Regions from separate parts of the Bacillus carboniphilus genome, predicted to be linked through region 2. Evidence: riboswitches for the same ligand, from Rfam matches in the RefSeq annotation. Region 2 holds a riboswitch; the other holds the start of a gene.
What was found. A riboswitch is a leader RNA that binds a small molecule or an ion and turns the genes downstream of it on or off. The one in region 2 is predicted to bind S-adenosylmethionine.
Positions count from the first base shown of each region.

Region 1: another riboswitch for S-adenosylmethionine. It lies ahead of metK (methionine adenosyltransferase); the one in region 2 lies ahead of LC087_RS10435 (O-acetylhomoserine aminocarboxypropyltransferase/cysteine synthase family protein).

Region 1 is NZ_CP129013.1:1,839,486-1,842,676, reverse strand. Features, by position in the region: gene pckA (phosphoenolpyruvate carboxykinase (ATP)) at 1-409, opposite strand, end outside; SAM riboswitch class I at 880-984, shown strand; gene metK (methionine adenosyltransferase) at 1,183-2,382, shown strand; gene asnB (asparagine synthase (glutamine-hydrolyzing)) at 2,625-3,191, shown strand, end outside.
Region 2 is NZ_CP129013.1:2,031,688-2,034,878, reverse strand. Features, by position in the region: gene LC087_RS10450 (ribonuclease M5) at 1-149, shown strand, start outside; gene LC087_RS10445 (thioredoxin family protein) at 189-500, shown strand; gene LC087_RS10440 (hypothetical protein) at 615-923, shown strand; SAM riboswitch class I at 997-1,100, shown strand; partial or broken gene LC087_RS10435 (O-acetylhomoserine aminocarboxypropyltransferase/cysteine synthase family protein) at 1,233-2,533, shown strand; SAM riboswitch class I at 2,631-2,745, shown strand; gene LC087_RS10430 (methionine ABC transporter ATP-binding protein) at 2,847-3,191, shown strand, end outside.

The DNA.
Region 1 (3,191 bases), 190 kb from region 2:
ATTGATGGGCAAATAAATTATGCCATGCAAATTCATTAATAGTTTGAATGGGTAATCTGTATTTTGAATCTGCTCCTGCAAACCCTTTAAACAAAAAAAGTTCATTCTTTGCCTTTAAATAGTCGATCACTTTTGTATAAAGTTTTTCAAAAATCTCTTCAGAGATCGGTTGATTAACTGATCCCCAATCTATTTTATTCTTTACACTTTCTTCTTCTACAATAAATTTATCTTTAGGTGATCGACCTGTATATTTTCCAGTGGTTGCACGGATTGCACCTGTGGAAGTCAATATTCCTTCATTTCTTTCTAAAACGAGTTCAACAAGACGAGAGACCGGTAAATTATGATAAGTATTTGGATTATTGACCAAATGATTCAGTTCAGAGCGAATATCTACTTTATTCATGGTATACCATCCTTTTTATAGTAGTTGAATGATTATAAATAGTATAACACATTTAAATGAATAGTCTATACTAATTAAAGAAAAATTTCCAAGTTTAAATGGATAAAGTACCTTTAATTATATGTAGCTTTAGTTTGTGTCAGTAAAAAGAAGAGTGAAACCTATTTTTTAGCTTTGTCGGATATTTATTAGTGGGATGTTTAAATCGGTTTATGGTTTGATTGGCAATATATTTGTTGTATAACAATAAAACTTTAAGTCGAGTTAAATTATGAGTTCTAAAGGGTGACTTGAAGGCGTGGGTGAAGTATGGTCTAGTTACTGTATGAAGTATTATTGAAGAGAAAAGTAGGTCATGGAGTTAATCGACTGCCTTCTTTGTTAAGTAATGACCCTTACATTTCATTAGTTGAGACACGTATAGTTTGACATAAAGGGCATTTGTGATTTAAGATGTTTAAACGGATATTCTCTTATCCTGAGCAGGTGGAGGGACAGCCCCAATGAAACCCAGCAACCTTCACGTAGTGAAAAGGTGCTAACCTGATGCAAGGACATTCCTTGATCGATAAGAGTGAAAGGAAACGATGTAAACACCCCCTTTCCTCATTATTATGATGGAAAGGTTTTTTTATTTCTGTGATGTTTTTGCTTGCAATTTAGGGAAATACCTGTTGAATGAAAGGGAATAATAGTATTGTTCCTTTAGAGTTCTGTTTATATAAGAGAAGAATCATCCGTCATGATTATATATAACTTAAGGAGGAGTATTGATGACAAACTTACGACGCTTATTTACATCTGAATCAGTAACAGAGGGACACCCTGATAAAATTTGTGATCAAATATCTGATTCAATTTTAGATGCAATCTTAAAGAATGACCCAAATGCTCGAGTAGCCTGTGAAACATCTGTAACAACAGGTTTAGTACTGGTATCCGGTGAAATTACGACAAATACATATGTGGATATCCCTAAAATTGTTCGTGAAACAGTTAAAGGAATTGGATATACAAGAGCAAAATATGGATTTGATTCTGAGACATGTGCCGTTTTAACGTCGATCGATGAACAATCTGCTGATATCGCAATGGGTGTAGACCAAGCATTAGAAGCACGAGAAGGTCAAATGAGTGATGAGGAAATTGAGGCAATTGGTGCTGGTGACCAAGGGTTAATGTTTGGCTATGCATGTAATGAAACAAAAGAATATATGCCTCTTCCTATTTCCTTAGCTCATAAGCTTGCTAGACGTTTAACAGAAACTAGGAAAGAAGAGATTCTCCCTTATTTGCGTCCAGATGGAAAAACACAGGTTACTGTTGAATATGATGAAAATGATAAACCTGTTCGTATTGATACCATTGTGATTTCTACTCAACATCATCCAGAAGTTTCATTAGAACAAATCCAAAGAAACCTAAAGGAATATGTCATTGATCCAGTTGTTCCAAAAGAGCTAATCGATGAGGACACGAAATATTTTATTAATCCAACTGGCCGTTTTGTTATTGGTGGACCTCAAGGAGACGCAGGACTAACAGGCCGAAAAATTATTGTTGATACGTATGGTGGATATGCTCGCCACGGTGGAGGCGCATTTTCAGGAAAGGATGCTACGAAAGTAGACCGTTCTGCTGCATATGCAGCAAGATATGTTGCTAAAAATATAGTCGCAGCACAGTTAGCAGATAAATGTGAGGTTCAACTAGCCTATGCCATTGGTGTTGCCCAGCCTGTTTCAATTTCTATTAATACATTCGGAACAGGAATTGTACCTGAAAATATTCTAGTGGATATTGTCAGAGAAAACTTTGATTTGCGTCCAGCTGGGATTATCAAAATGTTAGATTTGAGAAGACCTATTTATAAACAGACTGCTGCTTATGGACATTTTGGGCGAACAGATATTGATCTTCCTTGGGAACGAACTGATAAAGCAAGTCAATTAAAAGCACAAGCACAAAACTAAATAAAGAGTGAAATTTATGTAAAAGTGACTTCTATTTTTAACAGAAGTCACTTTTTTTGAAAAAATTTATTCGCTATAACCCCATATAGTAATGCATTTTGGGAATAATTTAATAAAATATGTTTTTTTTTTGATACTTTAAAGTTGCTCTTTTTTTCTTATATAATTAATGGGTTATTGACTAAAACTATAGCCATCTTTGGAATAATTATAGATACAATTTGATAAGGAGGAAAAAGTTAATGTGTGGGTTTATAGGTGTTTTTGATCATAGTAAAAAATATAAAGAACAACGTATTGAGCACATTGAACAGGCAAGTCGTAAAATTATACATCGAGGCCCTGATGATGAAGGCTATTATCATAATGATTATATTTCGTTAGCTTTTAGAAGATTAAGTATTGTTGATTTAGCTGGAGGAAAACAGCCTCTTACCTTTGGAGATGGTCGCTATTGGATTGTTTTTAATGGGGAAATATATAATCATAAACAGTTGCAAAAGAAACTAGAGGATCTAGGAGTTACATTAAATACTAATAGTGATACAGAGGTGATTGTGGCCCTTTATTCAGTAATGAAAGAAAAAGTGGTACATGAATTAAGAGGGATGTTTGCTTTTCTTATTTGGGATACAGAGCGAAATGAATTATTTGGAGCAAGGGACTATTTTGGGATTAAACCTTTATACATGATTGAAACGGTACAAGGGATTGCTTTTGCTTCTGAATCAAAAGGGTTAATGCCTTTCTTAAAAAATTCAAGCATAAATGAACAATCTCTGGAACACTATACATCTTTTCAGTACGTA
Region 2 (3,191 bases):
TTCCTGAGGCTATGCATCTTTATGTTGATAAAAGTTATCGGGAGGTTGCGACAGCTCCCGAGCGGCATGTTGCAACGGTCTTGGCACAGGCAAATTTTGAGGTCCAGTCACAATATTTGTCCAGTATTAAAAATAGTGACTTTTACTAATGAAGTTATCGAGTACTTTAGAAAGGTAAGAAGAGAGTTATGGAAGAAATCACAAAAGAAGAATTAATAGAACTATTTGAAAATCGTGAAGTTCATTTTATTTATTTATATACTCCTCTTTGTGGTACATGTCAGATGGCATCTAAAATGTTGGAAGTGACTGAAACTATACTTTCCATTAAAATATACAAAAAAGATTTGAATTACATACCAGAACATGCAATGAATTGGGGTGTTCAAAGTGTCCCAGCATTAATTATATTAAAAGAACAAAAAATTATTGAAAAAGTGTTTGCTTTTGGATCAGTTGAAAACATTATTTCCATCATTAATGAGCATCAGAATTCATAAGTTAACAAAAAAAACTTTTCGAGTTAGAGAATATTTCTTGGGAAATTGTCGAATGAAAAATAAAGGAAACCTCCTAAATAAAACGTACTTTTTATATTAAAGGAGGTTTTTGTGATGGATGAATTTCCTATACTAAATGAAGCGGTCAAAAAAATGGTCCCTCCATACAAGCTTACGGTTTGCTTTCAAAAAGAAAAGCAGAATGATCTATATATCTTGAAAAAACAAGGATTGATAAAGTGTGAAATAACCAATGTTCAGGTTGATATCGTGATTAAAGTGACTGAACCCTTCTTCGAAAATTTAGTAAAAGGAAAGGTGTCGCTTTATTCTTTAATAAAATCAAATGAAGTTACTGTAAAGGGATCGTATCGTCATATATTAAAATTGGATGCGATCCTTTATTTAAGGAATATTATTTAAAATATTCAGAATTTTTATTGACTTTCAGAAAAGTTGTTGCTATTATAAGTAATCATTAGAGTCACCATATAAAATCTTATCAAGAGAGGCTGAGGGACTGGCCCTAAGACGCCCGGCAACCGGTTTTAAACCACGGTGCTAATTCCAGCAGAATATCTATATTCTGAAAGATAAGAAGATAATCATGTTAAGTAAGAGATTAACATAGGTTACAGACCGTTACTTGATTATTTCTTCTTGTGAACGAGTTTGTCCCTTTTGTTAATCTCTTTTTGTTTTATCAAACTTAAAAAAGGAGAGGATTTACTGATGACTAAAGAATACCAATTGGAAACATTGAATATTCATGGAGGTTTACAGGATAGGTCCACCACAGGTGAAAGAGCAGTCCCCATTTATCAATCCACTGCATATTTATTTAAAGACACAAAACATGCTGCCAACTTATTTGCTTTGAAAGAGCCTGGTTATATTTACACTCGAATTCATAATCCTACAGTCACGGTACTTGAAGAGCGAATTTCCGCTCTTGAAGGAGGAATTGGTAGTTTAGCAGTTGCCAGCGGGATGGCGCCATTACTTTATCGATCTTAAACATAGCAGAAGCAGGGGATGAAATTGTTTCAGCCTCAACCTTATATGGAGGAACATACAATTTATTTGCGGTAACCTTACCTAAGTACGGAATTAAAGTGACGTTTGTTGATCCGACTGACCCAGAAAACTTTAGGCAAGCTATAACTTCGAAAACGAAAGCGATTTTTGCAGAAACCATTGGCAATCCTAGCTTAGTTGTCCTCGATATTGAAGCTGTTGCTGAAGTTGCTCATGAAGCAGGAATTCCATTAATTATTGATAATACTTTTGCTACTCCTTATTTATGTAGGCCGATTGAACATGGGGCTGATATTGTCATTCATTCTGCAACGAAATGGTTACTAGGAAATGGGACTACATTAGGAGGAATTATTGTTGATGGTGGGAATTTTGATTGGAATTCAGAAAAGTTTCCAAGCCTTATTCAACCTGATGAAAGCTATAATGGGATTGTTTATGCTAGGGACGTCCCTAAAGCAGCTTTCATAACAAAAGCGCGAGTACAGCTTCTAAGAGATCTTGGACCTGCTTTAAGTCCATACCATGCTTTTCAATTTAGTTTAGGTCTAGAGACACTACATGTGAGAATAAAGGAACATATCCGAAATACACGCTTGTTAGTGAAGTATTTACTAAAACACCCACAAGTAACTTGGGTGACTTATCCTGAATTAGATGAACATCCGACAAAAGAATTAGCCACTAAATATTTACCTAAAGGTGCCGGTTCTGTTATTGTCTTTGGGATTGAAGGCGGAAGAGCAGCAGGAGAGCAATTTATTAACTCAGTTCACCTATGGTCACATGTGGCAAATGTTGGAGATGCAAAGAGCTTAATTATTCATCCTACAAGTACAACTCATCAACAATTGAGTGATGAAGGATTGACCGATTCAGGAGTGACTGAAGATTTGATTCGATTATCTGTGGGCATCGAGCACATTGATGACCTTATAAAGGATCTAGATCAAGCCTTTAAAAAGGTTTTAGAATATGCATCGAGTGTGAAATAGGAGTAACGTAAAGAATTTTTTGTTGACACTATTTTTGACCCGTGATAGAATTCTCTCATGTTAAATAAGTACGTTAAAATTGAATAAAAGTTATTTTCTCTTATTTAGAGAGGTGGAGGGAAGTGCCCTATGAAGCCCGGCAACCGTCAATGAAATATTGAAATGGTGCCAAATCACGCAATGCGAATTATACTCGCTTTGAAAGATGAGGGAAAGGTTTTTAATACGTAATTTAAAATGCCTTTCTGCTTATATGCGGAAAGGCATTTTGTTTTATTTAACAGTCATTTTCAACATGAGGGAAGGTGAAGCAATGATCACGCTAACAAACATTAGTAAAGAATATGGAAGTGGTGCTATAAAAGCATTAGATGATATTAATTTAAAAATCAATAAAGGTGAAATATATGGAATAGTAGGTTACAGTGGGGCGGGAAAAAGTACGTTAATTCGCTTGTTAAATGGGTTGGAAACACCTACTGAAGGTGAAGTTCACATTGGTCAACTAAATCTTAGCAAGTTAAATGAAAAAGAATTAAGAAAACAAAGAAAAGAAATAGGAATGGTCTTTCAGCATTTTAATCTTTTGTGGTCTAGAACTGTGAAAGAGAACATTTCTTTTTCTCTAGAAATTGCAGGAGTACCTAAAAAGGAAAGG